3 regions of the Pseudomonas sp. SYWMCR5 genome follow, and region 1 is predicted to be linked to each of the others. Evidence: predicted binding sites of a transcription regulator. Region 1 holds the regulator's gene; each other region holds the start of a gene.
The links. Region 1 encodes FliA, which starts transcription of late flagellar genes. Its sites were predicted from a motif close to CTAAAGTTTNNNNNNNNNNNGCCGNTAA; they were not measured.

Region 1 (5,510 bases):
CAAAGGGCCGGGCAGGGTCAGGAAGACGGTGTTCTTCTTGAACCGAGCATGGCCGAGAAGTTGCAGCGTTCGCTGATCGAGGCGGCGCAGCGCCAGGAGATGCAAGGCCAGCCGGCCATTCTCCTGGTCGCCGGCCCGATCCGTGCCATGCTGTCGAGATTCGGTCGTCTGGCCGTGCCCAACCTGCATGTGCTGGCGTACCAGGAAATACCGGACAACAAGCAAGTCACCATCGTTGCCACCGTGGGCCCTAATGGCTGAGGTAGTGGGTTATGCAAGTTAAGCGTTTTTTCGCCGCCGATATGCGTCAGGCCATGAAACTGGTCCGTGATGAGCTTGGCGCCGATGCCGCGATCATCGGCAACCGGCGTATCGCCGGCGGTGTCGAACTGACGGCCGCGCTGGACTACAAGCTGTCCGCCCTGGCCCCACGCGTGCCGAATGTCGAGCTCGAGGACGAGCTGCGCAAGACCCATTCGCGCATCGCCACCGCCCAGGCCGAGCTGGACGGGCGTGGTGACGCCGAGCTCGGCAACCGGCAACTGTTTGCCGGCCTGTCGCTGACCGCGTCCGAGCCACTGGTCGAGCCGCATGTGGAAGCGCCGGTGCCTGCGCCGGCCCCGGCAGCTCCGGCGGTGGACAAGCGCGTATTCGATGCCATGCGTTCGGAGCTTTCGGGCCTGCGCGAGCTGCTCGAAGTGCAGCTCGGCTCGCTTGCCTGGGGCCAGTTGCAGGGCAGCAAGCCGCAGCAGGCCAACCTCTGGCGTCGCTTGCAGCGCCTGGGCCTGTCTGGCCCGATCGCCCGTGAACTGCTCGACCTGGCCGGTGAAATCGAAGACCCGCGCCAGGCCTGGCGCATGGTCCTGGCGCACCTGGCGCGCCTGATCGAGGTGCCTGAGGTCGAGCCGATCGAGGAGGGCGGGGTCATCGCCATGGTCGGCCCGGCCGGCATGGGCAAGACCACCACCCTGGCCAAGCTTGCGGCACGCTACGTGCTCAAGTACGGCTCGCAGCACCTGGCGCTGGTGAGCATGGACAGCTATCGCATCGGTGCCCAGGAGCAGCTCAAGACCCTCGGGCGCATCCTCAATGTGCCGGTGACCTATGTCGATCCGGGCCAGTCGCTGGCCCAGGCCCTGGAACCACTGCTGCGCAAGCGCGTGGTGCTGATCGACACCGCGGGCCTTCAGGCCAGCGATCCGGCCCTGCGCATGCAGCTCGAGTCGCTCGCCAGCCGCGGCATCGCCGCCAAGAACTACCTGGTACTGGCCACCACCAGCCAGAAGCAGGTGCTGACCGCCGCCTATCACAGCTACAAGCGCTGTGGCCTGGCCGGTTGCATCCTGACCAAGCTCGATGAAACGGGCAGCCTCGGCGAAGTGCTGAGCCTGGCCATCAGTCACGAACTGCCCGTGGCCTATCTCACCGATGGTCCGCGCATTCCGGACGACCTGCAGTTGCCGCGCAAGCACCAGTTGGTGAGCCGTGCGGTCAGCGTGCAGTTGCAGGAAGAGCCCAGCGAAGAGGCCATGGCCGACATGTTCGCTGATCTCTACCACAATCCCGATAAGCGCGCGGGTTGAAGATGAACGGCGCAGGGGGTCGACAGCGGCCCTTCAAGTGGGCGGGTCCCACGCGAGACAAGGTAAAGAACAGACATGGGTAGCATGCATCCCGTACAGGTGATCGCCGTCACCGGTGGCAAAGGTGGCGTCGGCAAGACCAACGTTTCAGTGAACCTGTCCCTGGCGCTGGCCGAACTCGGCCGCCGGGTCATGCTGCTGGACGCCGACCTGGGTCTGGCCAACGTCGACGTGCTGCTGGGGCTGACCCCCAAACGTACCCTGGCCGACGTCATCGAAGGACGCTGCGAGCTGCGCGACGTGCTGCTGCAGGGGCCGGGCGGCGTACGCATCGTGCCGGCGGCTTCGGGCACCCAGAGCATGGTGCACCTGGCGCCGGCCCAGCATGCCGGGCTGATCCAGGCGTTCAGCGAGATCGGCGACAACCTCGACGTATTGGTGATCGACACCGCTGCGGGTATCGGTGACTCGGTGGTCAGTTTTGTCCGCGCCGCGCAGGAGGTGCTGCTGGTGGTGTGCGACGAGCCTACCTCGATCACCGATGCCTACGCCCTGATCAAGTTGCTCAACCGCGATTACGGCATGAATCGCTTCCGCGTCCTGGCCAACATGGCGCAGAGCCCGCAGGAAGGGCGCAACCTGTTCGCCAAGCTGACCAAGGTCACTGACCGCTTCCTCGACGTGGCCCTGCAGTACGTCGGCGCCGTGCCCTACGACGAGTGCGTGCGCAAGGCGGTGCAGAAGCAGCGCGCAGTGTACGAGGCCTTCCCGCGCTCCAAGTGCGCCCTGGCCTTCAAGGCCATTGCGCAGAAGGTCGACAGCTGGCCGCTGCCGGCCAACCCGCGTGGGCACCTGGAGTTCTTCGTCGAGCGCCTGGTGCAGCCTACCAGTGCGGGGCCGGTGCTATGAACGCGAGCGGATTCAAGATGTACAGCAAGGCGTCCAAAGACGCCCAGTACGAGCTGGTCGAGCGCTATGCCCCGCTGGTCAAGCGCATCGCCTACCACCTGTTGGCGCGCCTGCCGGCCAACGTGCAGGTCGAGGACCTGATCCAGGCCGGCATGATCGGCCTGCTGGAAGTGGCCAACAAGTACGACGCCAGCAAAGGCGCGAGCTTCGAGACCTATGCCGGCATCCGCATCCGTGGCGCCATGCTCGACGAGGTGCGCAAGGGCGATTGGGCGCCGCGTTCGGTGCACCGCAACACGCGCATGGTCAGTGACGCGATTCGCGCCGTCGAAGCAAGAACCGGTCGTGACGCTAAAGATCACGAGGTTGCTGCCGAACTCCAATTGAGTCTCGACGATTATTACGGGATTCTGAACGATACCTTGGGCAGCCGCCTGTTCAGTTTCGACGACCTGCTGCAGGACGGCGAACACGAAGGGCTGCACGAGGACGGTGCCAGCGGCCAGATCGAGCCGTGGCGGGATCTGGAAGACGAACGCTTCCAGGCCGCACTGACCGACGCGATCGCCAACCTGCCGGAGCGCGAGCGCCTGGTCCTGGCGCTGTACTACGACGAAGAGTTGAACCTCAAGGAAATCGGGGAAGTGCTGGGGGTCAGCGAGTCGCGTGTCAGCCAGTTGCACAGCCAGTGCGCAGCGCGTCTGCGCAGTCGGTTGGGTGAATGGCGGGCACGGTGAACCCGGGTTCGATGCAGTCGTTTTCCGTGGTGCCGAATTGATTGAGCGCGCGCTTGCCAGACGAGCGCGTTTAAGACTGCTTGGAGGTCTAATTGAACAAAGATATGAAAATCCTCATCGTTGACGACTTCTCGACGATGCGGCGGATCATCAAGAACCTGTTGCGTGATCTGGGCTTCACCAACACCGACGAGGCCGACGATGGCACCACGGCCCTGCCGATGCTCGAAAGCGGTCATTACGACTTCCTGGTGACCGACTGGAACATGCCCGGCATGTCCGGTATCGACCTGCTGCGCAAGGTACGTGCCCACGACCGTCTCAAGGGCATGCCGGTGCTGATGGTGACCGCCGAGGCCAAGCGCGACCAGATCATCGAAGCGGCCCAGGCCGGCGTCAACGGCTACGTGGTCAAGCCTTTCACCGCGCAGGTACTCAAAGAAAAGATCGAGAAGATCTTCGAACGCGTCAACGGCTGAGCCATGTCTGGGGGCGCTATGGAATCAAGAAACGATTCTCTGGGGGAGTTCGAGTCGACCCTGAAGAAGCACGCCGAGCAGCTGGTGCAAAGCCTGGAGCGCGGCCAGTTCGGCGAGGCGGTGCAGCTGATCCACCAGCTCAACCAGACCCGTGACCGTGGCCTTTACCAGGAGGTCGGCAAGCTCACCCGCGAGCTGCACAGCGCCATCGTCAGTTTCCAGATCGATCCGCGCATGCCGCAGGCCGAGGAAGTGTCGCAGATCACCGACGCCACCGAACGGCTGTCCTACGTGGTCCGGCTGACCGAGAACGCGGCCAATCGCACCATGGACCTGGTCGAGCAGAGCACGCCGGTGCTCAACGACCTGGCGAGCGAGGCCCAGACCTTGTCCGTCGACTGGCAGCGCTTCATGCGTCGCGAGGTGGCGGCGCCGGAGTTTCGTGAGCTGGTCAAGCGCGTCGACAGTTTCCTGACGCACAGCGCCGAAGGTAACCGCAAGGTGGCCGGCCACCTCAACGATATTCTCCTGGCTCAGGACTATCAGGACCTGACCGGGCAGGTGATCAAGCGGGTGACCGCACTGGTCACCGAAGTCGAAAGCAATCTGCTCAAGCTCGTGTTGATGGCCAGTCAAGTCGACCGCTTTGCCGGTATCGAACATGACCACGATCAATTGCGTGCTGAAAAAGATGAAGAAAAACATCCAACTCGGGGTGAAGGTCCGCAGATTCATGCCGATAAGCGTGAAGACGTCGTGTCCGGTCAGGACGATGTCGATGATCTGCTGTCCAGCCTGGGTTTTTAGGGAGCACGTTTAATGAGCTTCGGCGCCGATGAAGAAATCCTTCAGGATTTCCTGGTAGAAGCCGGCGAAATCCTCGAGCAACTGTCCGAGCAACTGGTCGAGCTGGAAAGCCGACCTGACGATGCGGACCTGCTCAATGCGATCTTTCGCGGTTTTCACACTGTAAAAGGGGGCGCCGGCTTCCTTCAGCTCAATGAGTTGGTGGAGTGCTGCCACATTGCCGAGAACGTCTTCGACATCCTGCGCAAGGGAGAGCGCAGGGTCGATGCCGAACTGATGGATGTGGTGCTCGAAGCGCTGGATACGGTCAACAGCATGTTTGGCCAGGTTCGCGAGCGCAGCGACATCACCCCGGCCACGCCAGAGCTGCTCGCCGCGCTGTCGCGCCTGGCCGAACCGGCCAGCGCCGATGCCGTGGCACCGGTTGCCGTGGCCGCGGCCGTCGTCGAGGCACCGGCTGCCGAGGCGGACATCACCGATACCGAATTCGAACAACTGCTCGATTCCCTCGACGCGGTCAAGGCCCAGGCCGAGGCGGCCGAGCAGTCGCAGGGCGAAGCCGTTTCCGGCAGCGCTGACGAGATCACCGACGCCGAGTTCGAATCGCTGCTCGACCAGTTGCATGGCAAGGGTCAGTTCTCGCCGGAAGTCGCGGCGAGCGAGCCGGAGGCTGCAGTCGCGGCGCCGGCCGGTGACGAGATCACCGACGAAGAGTTCGAGGCGCTGCTCGACCAGTTGCATGGCAAGGGCGCTTTTGCCGCCGATGCACTGCCGAGCGTCGAAGCCACCGCCAGCACTGCCACTGCACCGGCGGCCGAACCTGTCGGCGACCATATCACCGACAACGAGTTCGAGGCCCTGCTGGACCAACTGCATGGCAAGGGCAAGTTCAGTGGCGATGCCGTTGCGGCTGAAGCGCCTGCCGTTGCCGTGGCGGCCGCACCTGCTGCCAAGGCTGAAAGCAAGCCCGTCGCCAAACCGGCGCCTGCACCCGC
Region 2 (5,510 bases), 580 kb from region 1:
TGGGCTTGGCGGCCGGCCTGTTCTGGCTTGCCTCCAAAGCAATCGGCTGACACCTGCAGCATTGAAGAAGGCGCCCGCGACGGCGCCTTTTTCATGCCTTGGGAAAACTCAGCGCTTCTTGCCCCCCAGCAACGACCCCATCAAGCCCCGCACCAGTTGCCTGCCCAGCTGGTTGGCGGCCTGGCGTACCGCCGACTTGATCGCCTGCCCTGCCGCGCTCTGCAAGAACTCTCCCGCCTTGTCAGCCAGACTGTCCGTCTCAACCTTGGGCTGAGGCACCGGCTCCACCGGCTCGCCCTTGCGCCGGGTCAGCAGCTCGTAGGCAGACTCACGGTCGATGGGTTTGTCATAGCGCCCCGCCAGGGGCGATGCCGAGATCAGTGCACTGCGCTCCGCCGTGGTCAGCGGGCCGATCCGCGATTGCGGCGGTGCCACCAGCACGCGCTGGACGATCTCTGGCGTCCCCTTGTCCTGCAAGGTGCCCACCAACGCCTCGCCGATCCCCAACTCGGTGAGCACCGCCAGGGTGTCGAACGCAGGATTGGGACGAAAGCCGTCAGCCACGGCCCTGAGCGACTTCTGCTCCTTGGCGGTGAAGGCCCGCAGCCCGTGCTGGATGCGCAAGCCCAGCTGCGCCAGTACGGCATCGGGCAGGTCGCCCGGGGACTGGGTAACGAAGTACACCCCCACCCCCTTCGAACGGATAAGCCTCACCACCTGCTCCAGACGATCCTGCAGGGCTTTGGGAGTGCCGTTGAACAGCAGGTGCGCTTCGTCGAAAAACAGCGCCAGCACCGGCTTGTCGGCGTCGCCGCGCTCCGGCAGTTGCTCGAACAGCTCGGCCAGCAGCCACAGGAGGAAGGTCGCATAGACCTTCGGCGCCTCATGCACCAGGCGGCTGGCGTCAAGCAGGTGGATACGCCCGCGACCATCGCCATCGACCCGCAGCAGATCTTCCAGTTGCAGCGCCGGCTCACCGAACAACGCATCGGCCCCCTGCTGCTCCAGCGTTGCCAGGCGTCGCTGCAAGGCCTGGGTCGAACCGGTGGTCATCAGTGCGCTGTCCTCGCCCAGCAACTGCGGGTTGTCCTTCAGATGCCCAAGCAACGCCTTGAGGTCTTTCAGGTCGAGCAGCAACAGGCCCTCGCGGTCGGCAACCTTGAACGCCGCATAGAGCGCCGCCTGCTGGCTGTCGGTCAGTTCAAGCAGGTTGCCCAGCAGCAGCGGGCCCATTTCGCTGAGGGTAGTGCGCAACGGATGACCACTCTGCCCGGCGATATCCCACAGGCTCACCGGATAGGCCTTGGGCTGGTGGGCGAGCCACGGCATCCCGGCAATGCGTTCTGCCACCTTGCCCTGGGGCGAACCCGCCGCCCCCAGGCCACACAGGTCTCCTTTCACGTCTGCGGCGAACACCGCCACCCCCGCGTCGCTGAACACCTCGGCCAGACGCTGCAGGGTCACGGTCTTGCCGGTGCCGGTCGCTCCGGCGACCAGTCCATGGCGGTTGGCCAAGCGCATGGCTTGACCGACCGGCAAGCCGTCTAGACCGGCACCTACAACGATTTGCGAAGAATCCGACATCTTATTTCATCCTCTTCTCAAGCTTTGCCTAAAAGCGGCCGATATGCAGAGGCGATATTGCCCCGAAATACAGGAAACAACCGACCAAGGCTCCAACCGGATTGTTGCACTGTTTTCTGCTGTGCTTCGTGCGAGCGACCCGATAAAACCTTAGCGGACCCGACGACGTCATGAACAAAAGCCTTCGTTTCAGCCACAAGATTCTCTTGGCGGCCTCTCTGATCGTGATACTGGCCTTCGCGCTGTTCACCTTGTACAACGACTATCTCCAGCGTAATGCCATTCGCGCCAATCTGGAGAGTTACCTGGCAGAAATGGGCCAGTCCACTTCCACCACGATCCGCAACCTGTTCGAAGGGCGGATCCGGCTGGTGGAAAACCTTGCGCAGAATATCGCCCAGCATCCGGCCGATGCCGAAACCCTGATGGGCCAACAGGCGCTGATCTCCAGCTTCCTCACGGTCTACCTGGGCAAGGTCGACGGCGGCTTCAGCGTGCGCCCCGACAGCAAGATGCCCGACGGCTACGACCCGCGCGTACGCCCCTGGTACAAGGACGGGATGGCCGCCAGCGGTCCCCTTCTCACCGAACCCTACATCGACATGACCACCAACAAGATGGTCATCGGCATCCTCGACAAGGTCTCCAGCGATGTCGGCGTGGTCGGCGGCGACCTGGCGCTGGACGGCCTGGTACAGATCATCGACTCGCTGAACTTCGGCGGCATGGGTTACGCGTTCCTGGTCAACGACCAGGGCAAGATCCTGGTGCACCCGGACAATGCCCTGGTGATGAAATCGCTGTCGGAGGCCTTCCCGCAGAACACCCCGAAACTGTCTCGCGAGCTGACCGAAGTGCAGGTCGACGGCAAGGCGCGCCTGCTCACCTTCACCCCCATCAAGGGCCTGCCTTCGGCCAACTGGTACATCGGCCTGTCGGTGGACAAGGACAAGGCCTTCAGCATGCTCAGCACCTTCCGCAACTCGGCGGTGATTGCCACGCTGGTGGCGGTGGTGATCATCATCGCCCTGCTCGGCCTGCTGATCCGCATACTGATGCAACCGCTGCACACCATGACCCGCGCCATGGAAGACATCGCCGAAGGCGAAGGCGACCTGACCAAGCGCCTGAACATCCACAACCATGACGAGTTCGGTGTGCTCGGCAGCGCATTCAACCGCTTCGTCGAACGGGTGCACAGCTCGATTCGCGAAGTCTCCTCGGCCACCGAGCAGGTCAACGAAGTGGCGCTGCGGGTGGTCAGCGCCTCCAACTCCTCGATGCTCAACTCCGACGAGCAGGCCAACCGCACCAACAGCGTCGCGGCGGCCATCAACGAGCTGGGCGCCGCGGCCCAGGAAATCGCCGGCAATGCCGCACAAGCCTCGCAACATGCCAGCTCCGCGCGATTGCTCGCCGAAGAGGGGCAGCAAGTGGTCGAGCACAATATCCAGGCGATGAACCGCCTGTCGGCACTGATCGTCAGTTCCAGCGCGCATATCGAGGCCCTCAACGACAAGACCGTCAACATCGGCCAGATCCTCGAGGTCATCACCAGCATCTCCCAGCAGACCAACCTGCTGGCGCTGAACGCGGCCATCGAGGCCGCCCGTGCCGGTGAGGCGGGCCGCGGCTTCGCGGTGGTGGCCGACGAGGTGCGCAACCTCGCCCACCGTACCCAGGAATCGGCGCAGCAGGTCCAGGGGATGATCGAGGAGTTGCAGGTCGGCGCCCGCACCTCGGTCGAGACCATGGACCAGAGTCAACGCCACAGCCAGGACGGCGTACAGATCGCCAACCAGGCCGGCGAGCGCCTGGGCAGTGTGACCCAGCGCATTGGCGAGATCGACGGCATGAACCAGTCGGTGGCCACCGCCACCGAGGAACAGACCTCGGTGGTGGAATCGATCAACATGGACATCAACGAAATAAACACCCTTAACCAGGAAGGCGTGGAAAACCTGCAGGCCACCCTGCGCGCCTGCTCCGACCTGGAACAGCAGGCCGCGCGCCTCAAGCAACTGGTGGGCAGTTTCCGTATCTGAATGCAGCCCTGCGGGAGCGGTGGTTCGTCCCGAACTGCCCGCCCCCGCAGCGGGACGTCCCGCCGCCCAATCCCGATCGAACAAACTATCCTTCATAAAGGTCAACCTTTAGGCGCGTCACCGTCGGTCTGTTACCGCCGGATGACAGACCCGAAGACGATCCCGGAGGGATGCTGATCGTGCACATCGCTGACATCACCATGTTCTACGCCCCGGCTAGCGGCGGTGTACGGACCTATCTTGATGCCAAACACCATCGCCTCGACGCCATGCCCGGCGTACGCCACAGTCTTCTGATCCCCGGCCCCAGCGCCCGTGATGCCAATGGCATCTACCAGGTGCCAGCCCCGCCCTTGCCGTTCGGCAAGGGCTACCGTTTTCCGGTACGCCTGACGCCCTGGTGCAACGTGCTGCGCGATCTCAAGCCTGACCTGATCGAGGTTGGCGATCCCTACCTCACCGCCTGGGCCGCCCTTGAGGCAGGACGCAAGCTGGACGTGCCGGTGATCGGCTTCTATCACTCCGACCTGCCATTGCTGGTCAGCAACCGCATGGGCAACTGGTTCACCCCCAATGTCGAAGCCTATGTCAGCAAGCTCTACGGCAATTTCGACCGGGTACTGGCGCCGAGCCAGGTAATGGCCGACAAACTGCGCCGTCTTGGTGTGCGCGATGTGCATGTACAGCCCCTGGGAGTCGACCTGAATACCTTCCACCCCGACAGGCGCGATCCGCACCTGCGCGCCCAGCTCGGCCTTCCCGATACCACTCGTCTGCTCGTCTTCGCCGGTCGCGGCTCGCGGGAGAAGAACCTGCCAGTGCTGCTCGAGTGCATGGGCCACCTGGGTCGCCATTACCACCTGTTGCTGGTCGGCTCGAACATGCCCGCCAACGTGCCGGACAATGTCAGCGTGATCGACCACTTCTGCCCCGCCGATGAAGTGGCCCGCCTGCTCGCCAGTGCCGACCTGTTGCTGCACGCCGGTGACCAGGAAACCTTTGGCCTGGTGATACTCGAGGCCATGGCCAGCGCCACACCGGTGGTCGCCGTGCGCGCCGGGGCTTTCGGCGAAATTGTCAACGACCAGTGCGGGCGCCTGTGCCAGGCCAACGACAGCCAGGCAATGGCCGGGGCAGTGCGCGAAATCTTCGAAGCCGGCGTGCGCCCCCTAGGCGCCCAGGCCCGTCGCCATGTGGAGCAGCATTACTCATGGGATAGCGTGGTCGATGGCCTGTTGCTGCACTACCAGGCCGTGCTTGGCCTGTCGCCACAGGTACGCGCCCATGCGTGAAGCGCCCGCCGATTCGCGTAGCCTGATGCTGGTGCTGCACGATGTGGCGCCCGAAACCTGGCCCGACTACCGTCCCTTCGTCGAAGCCGTCGATGCAATGGGCGACGTGCCCATGACCTGGCTGGTGGTCCCGGACTTCCACCACCGCAACGCATTGGCCCGCTCTCCGGACTTCTGCCGTCTCCTCGATAGGCGCCTGGCGCGCGGCGACGAGCTGGCACTGCACGGTTTCTACCACGCCGACGATGGCCCTGCCCCACGCGGGCCTGCCGAGTACTTCATGCGCCGGATCTACACCCATGAGGGCGAGTTCTATGCGCTGGAGCAGCGCGAAGCCCTGCAACGCCTGGAGGCGGGCCTGGCCCTGTTCGCCAGCCAGGGCTGGCCAGTCGCAGGCTTCGTCGCGCCCGCCTGGCTGATGAGCGAAGGCACCCGCCAGGCCCTGCGCGGCCTGCCACTGCGCTACACCAGCACACCGCAGCACCTTTATCGGCTGCCGGACTTCACCGCGATCGAAGCTCCCGGGCTGGTCTGGAGCGCCCGCAGTGCATGGCGCCGCGGTCTGTCACGGGTGCTCTGTGACTGGCAG
Region 3 (5,510 bases), on a different contig from region 1:
AACATTTATCACCCGCCATATAAGCGGGAATACTTTACTGGTGAGGAAACAGCAGACATTTTCCACGGGGCGCCAGAAGCGATACAGATGCGCTAACGCCAGGAGATCGAATGCCATGAACAGTCCCGCAAAGATCACACCCTTGGGAATTATCGCCATCTTCGCTAGCATCATCGAAGCGTCGGCGCTCGCCTCGCTACCGTTCCTGAATCCAGAGAGCCAGGCCATTTACACCTGGTTTCTAATGGGGTTCCCCTTCTTTCTGACCGTCCTGTTCTTCCTGACCCTCAACTTCAACTGCGAATCGCTCTACATTCCGGAACACAGGGCCATACACCCGCCACTCGACGATCGTGGCGACAGCGAAGCAGCCACGGTCATCACTCTGCCAGGGCAGGATGTGCGCCAAGCCATCGAAACCCAGATCCTGCCCGAGTTGATTCAACCCCCGCAGCGCGAGCGCCGCTGGACGCTCTACAACCTGAGCGCCCACTCCTGCATTCAGCTGTCGGTGCGGGCCATCAAGAAAGGAGAAAAGGTTGCGCTGTAGGTACAGGAACGCAAAAAAAACCCGGCCAACAATGACCGGGTTTCTCACCACATACCGACACTCAGAGCAGCGAACGGCCCTTGTTGGCGGCAATGCGCATGCGCAGTGCGTTGAGCTTGATGAAGCCAGCGGCGTCCGCCTGGTTGTAGGCGCCGCCGTCTTCCTCGAAGGTCGCGATGTTGGCGTCGAACAGCGAGTCATCCGACTTGCGGCCCACCACGGTAACATTGCCCTTGTACAGCTTCAGGCGTACGACACCGTTCACATTGGTCTGCGAAGCGTCGATCATCTGCTGCAGCATCAGACGCTCAGGGCTCCACCAGTAGCCGGTGTAGATCAGACTGGCGTACTTGGGCATCAGCTCATCCTTCAGGTGAGCGACTTCGCGGTCCAGAGTGATCGACTCGATGGCGCGGTGGGCACGCAACATGATGGTGCCGCCAGGCGTCTCGTAGCAGCCGCGCGACTTCATGCCGACGTAGCGGTTCTCGACGATGTCCAGGCGACCGATGCCGTTGGCACCACCGATGCGGTTGAGATCTGCCAGCACGGTAGCTGGGGTCTTCTCGACGCCGTCGATGGCGACGATGTCACCGTTGCGATAGGTCAGCTCGATGTAGGTGGCCTGGTCAGGCGCGTTCTCCGGAGAGACGCTCCAACGCCACATGTCTTCCTCGTGTTCGGTCCAGGTATCTTCCAGGACACCACCTTCATAGGAGATGTGCAGCAGGTTGGCGTCCATCGAGTAGGGCGACTTCTTCTTGCCGTGGCGCTCGATCGGGATACCGTGCTTCTCGGCGTAGTCCATCAGCTTCTCGCGGGACAGCAGGTCCCACTCGCGCCATGGTGCGATGACCTTGACCCCTGGCTTGAGCGCGTAGGCGCCGAGCTCGAAGCGGACCTGGTCGTTACCTTTGCCGGTGGCACCATGGGAAATGGCATCGGCGCCGGTTTCGTTGGCGATTTCGATCAGGCGCTTGGCGATCAGCGGACGAGCGATGGAAGTACCCAGCAGGTACTCACCTTCATACACGGTGTTGGCGCGGAACATCGGGAAGACGAAGTCTCGCACGAACTCTTCGCGCAGATCGTCGATGTAGATTTCCTTGACGCCCATTGCCTGCGCCTTGGCACGGGCCGGCTCGACCTCTTCGCCCTGGCCCAGGTCAGCGGTGAAGGTCACCACTTCGCAGTTGTAGGTGTCTTGCAGCCACTTGAGAATCACCGAAGTATCAAGGCCGCCGGAATACGCCAATACGACCTTTTTTACGTCCGCCATGCCATCACTCCACGGGGTTGTACGGAAAGCCGCCGATTCTACCGACCTCGGTGAAGAATTTACAGTGGGGCGACAGCTTGTGATGACAAAGCGACAGGAAATGTCGTGAGCGCGACCCGTCGCCGCACTCAGGCTTTCTTCGCGCCCGCTGGCAATGCCGGGGGCGGAGCCTGAGTCGTCGGCACCGGCGCCGCAGGCGCGTGTGCTGCAGGCTGGGCCGGGGCGGTGGGCGCCGCGTCGTGAGGTTTCTCCACGGGCTTCTCGACCGGCGTGACGCGGTCGAGCTGGATGTTCACCCGACGGTTGCGCGCCCGGTTGGCAGCCGTGTTGTTCTTGGCCAAGGGATAGCGCTCACCGTGGAAGCGCACGGTGATCTGCTCGTCCGGCACGCCATGGGCCTTGAGGTACTCAGCCACCGCCAACGCACGACGCCGCGAGGCATCGCGGTTGGTCAGGCGATTACCGCTGTTGTCGGAATGGCCGTCGAGTTCGATGTGATTGACCGTAGGATCGGCCTTCAGGTAGTCGAGGATCACGTCCAGACGCGCACGGGCCGCACTGTCCAGATCGAAACCGGTGCCGGGGAACGGCACCTGGGTCTGGCGAATCTGGTCATAGTTCATCGGCAGCAGTTTCGCGGCACACACTTGGTAATCGCTATAGGCCTTGGCGAAACTCACCGGCAGTACATGCACCTCCATCGGCCGCCCGCCCTCGCCGGCATAGTTGCGCACCACCGTACTGCGACCGTCCAGCAGACCATTGATCAGCCGGCTGGCCTGGCCCTGCGAAGAGCTGAACAGCACGCCATTGCGGCTCATGCGCACCGCACCCAGGTTGATGTCGCCACGCCCGGGCTGCCATGGGGCAGCGGCGGCCAGCAGCGTTGCGGAACCTGCGCCCAACGCATTGCTGTCCGAGCGCAGCTGGAAGACTGGCTGCTCGCCTGCACGACGCACGAACTCACCGCTGCCGAAGCCGTCGATCGGCTGGATCAGCCGACACTCGAACTGATCGCCCTCGACCTTCCAGGCGATGTTCTCCATGCGGGTCTGGAAGGTGAGTGCCCCAGCCGGCAGGCTGGCACACAGGCTGAACAGGAGTAGGTAACGCTGGCGCACGGGCGGCTCCACAGATTCTGACGGCTTACCTGCAGGCTATCGGACGCTCGTCGGAAAACTTGATAGCCGTGCTGCCCACTGGGTTTTCCGGTAGCATTGACGCCTGAGTTCGAACCGCCTGGAAACCCCAATGTCCGATCGCCTGACCCTCCTGCGTCCCGACGACTGGCACATCCATCTGCGCGATGGTGCTGTGCTGCAACATACCGTCGGCGACGTGGCGCGCACCTTCGCCCGCGCCATCATCATGCCCAACCTGGTTCCACCGGTACGCAACGCCACTGAAGCCGACGCCTACCGCCAGCGCATCCTCGCCGCCCGTCCGGCCGGCAGTCGCTTCGAGCCGCTGATGGTGCTGTACCTGACCGACCGTACCAGCCCCGAGGACATCCGCGCAGCCAAGGCCAGCGGCATCGTCTATGCCGCCAAGCTTTATCCGGCCGGTGCCACGACCAACTCCGACTCGGGCGTGACCAGCATCGACAACATTTTCCCGGCGATCGAGGCACTGGCCGAGACTGGCCTGCCGCTGCTGGTCCACGGTGAAGTGACGCGCTCGGAGATCGACGTGTTCGACCGCGAAAAGCGTTTCATCGACGAGCACATGCGTCGCCTGGTCGAACGCTTCCCGACACTCAAGGTGGTGTTCGAGCACATCACCACCAGCGATGCCGCGCAGTTCGTCACCGAGGCGCCAGCCCACGTCGGTGCAACCATCACCGCCCAGCACCTGCTGTACAACCGCAACCACATGCTGGTCGGCGGTATTCGCCCACACTTCTATTGCCTGCCGATCCTCAAGCGCAACACCCACCAGCTGGCATTGCTGGACGCGGCCACCAGTGGCAATCCGAAGTTCTTCCTCGGCACCGACTCGGCGCCACACGCCAAGCACGCCAAGGAAGCTGCCTGCGGCTGCGCAGGCTGCTACACCGCCTACGCGGCGATCGAGCTGTACGCCGAAGCCTTCGAACAGCGTAACGCCCTGGACAAGCTGGAAGGTTTCGCCAGCCTGCATGGCCCGGCGTTCTACGGCCTGCCGGCAAACACCGACACCATCACCCTGGTGCGCGAGGACTGGACCGCCCCGGCGAGCCTGCCGTTCGGCGACACCACCGTGGTTCCGCTGCGCGCTGGCGAAACGCTGCGCTGGCGCCTGTTGGAGGACAACGCGTGAGCGAAGACCTTTACGATGACGACCAGGACGGTCAGGTAGGCAGCAGCTCGCGCCACCCGATGGCCGAGCGCTTCCGTGGCTACCTGCCGGTGGTCGTGGACGTCGAGACCGGCGGCTTCAACAGCGCCACCGACGCGCTGCTGGAAATCGCCGCCGTCACCATCGGCATGGACGAGAAGGGCTTCCTGTTCCCGGAACACACCTACTTCTACCGTGTCGAGCCTTTCGAAGGCGCGAATATCGAAGCGGCGGCGCTGGAATTCACCGGCATCAAGCTGGACCACCCGCTGCGCATGGCCGTGAGCGAAGAAAGCGCGCTCACCGATATCTTCCGCGGCGTGCGCAAAGCGCTCAAGGCCAATGGCTGCAAGCGGGCGATCCTGGTCGGCCATAACAGCAGCTTCGACTTGGGCTTCCTCAACGCCGCGGTGGCGCGCAACGATCTCAAGCGCAACCCCTTCCACCCGTTCTCCAGCTTCGACACCGCGACGCTGGCGGGGCTGGCCTATGGTCAGACCGTACTGGCGCGGGCCTGCCAGAGTGCCGATATCGACTTCGATGGGCGCGAGGCGCATTCGGCACGTTACGACACCGAGAAGACCGCCGAGCTGTTCTGCGGGATCGTCAACCGCTGGAAAGAGATGGGCGGCTGGCGCGACTTCAACGACTGAGTCGAAATCCTGGGGCGCGCAGCGCTCCAGGATGCCAGACACAAAAAAACCGGCCACATGGGCCGGTTTTTTTACGCGTGGCGATTACAGCTTGCCAGCGTTCTCGCTCAGGTAGGCCGCAACACCTTCCGGCGAAGCGTTCATACCCTTGTCGCCTTTCTTCCAGTTGGCCGGGCAGACTTCGCCGTGCTCTTCGTGGAATTGCAGGGCGTCAACCAGACGCAGCAGCTCGTCCATGTTACGGCCCAGTGGCAGGTCGTTGACGATCTGCGAACGAACAACGCCGTTCTTGTCGATCAGGAAGGCACCACGGAAGGCTACGCCGCCTTCGGACTCGACGTCGTAGGCCTTGCAGATTTCGTGGGTGATGTCGGCCGCCAGGGTGTACTTGACCTGACCGATACCGCCGTTGTTGACCGGGGTGTTACGCCAGGCGTTGTGGGTGAAGTGCGAGTCGATCGACACGCCGATCACTTCCACGCCACGGGCTTCGAAGTCAGGAATGCGGTTGTCCAGGGCGATCAGCTCGGACGGGCAGACGAAGGTGAAGTCCAGTGGGTAGAAGAACACCAGGCCGTACTTGCCCTTGATGGCCGAAGCCAGGTTGAAGCTGTCGACGATCTCGCCGTTGCCCAGCACGGCTGGAACGGTGAAGTCCGGGGCTTGTTTACCAACGAGCACGCTCATTCGTTATCTCCTGATGATGGTGAAA

Region 2: a site for FliA is predicted at 1,602-1,629, ahead of AC2CGW_RS03955 (methyl-accepting chemotaxis protein). Genes of this name have one in related genera too.
Region 3: a site for FliA is predicted at 2,987-3,014, ahead of AC2CGW_RS14295 (flagellar protein MotY). Genes of this name have one in related genera too.

The regions. Positions count from the first base shown of each region.
Region 1 is NZ_JBXUNH010000001.1:259,540-265,049, reverse strand. Features, by position in the region: gene flhA (flagellar biosynthesis protein FlhA) at 1-261, shown strand, start outside; gene flhF (flagellar biosynthesis GTPase FlhF) at 273-1,583, shown strand; gene fleN (flagellar synthesis regulator FleN) at 1,659-2,492, shown strand; gene fliA (RNA polymerase sigma factor FliA) at 2,489-3,229, shown strand; gene AC2CGW_RS01135 (chemotaxis response regulator CheY) at 3,334-3,708, shown strand; gene AC2CGW_RS01130 (protein phosphatase CheZ) at 3,727-4,515, shown strand; gene AC2CGW_RS01125 (chemotaxis protein CheA) at 4,528-5,510, shown strand, end outside.
Region 2 is NZ_JBXUNH010000001.1:835,888-841,397, forward strand. Features, by position in the region: gene AC2CGW_RS03945 (inorganic phosphate transporter) at 1-50, shown strand, start outside; gene AC2CGW_RS03950 (helicase HerA-like domain-containing protein) at 109-1,584, opposite strand; gene AC2CGW_RS03955 (methyl-accepting chemotaxis protein) at 1,755-3,629, shown strand; gene gpgS (N-acetylglucosaminyl phosphatidylglycerol synthase) at 3,800-4,921, shown strand; gene gpgD (N-acetylglucosaminyl phosphatidylglycerol deacetylase) at 4,914-5,510, shown strand, end outside.
Region 3 is NZ_JBXUNH010000004.1:361,316-366,825, reverse strand. Features, by position in the region: gene AC2CGW_RS14305 (hypothetical protein) at 116-550, shown strand; gene AC2CGW_RS14300 (argininosuccinate synthase) at 612-1,829, opposite strand; gene AC2CGW_RS14295 (flagellar protein MotY) at 1,958-2,950, opposite strand; gene pyrC (dihydroorotase) at 3,081-4,127, shown strand; gene rnt (ribonuclease T) at 4,124-4,798, shown strand; gene AC2CGW_RS14280 (peroxiredoxin) at 4,883-5,485, opposite strand.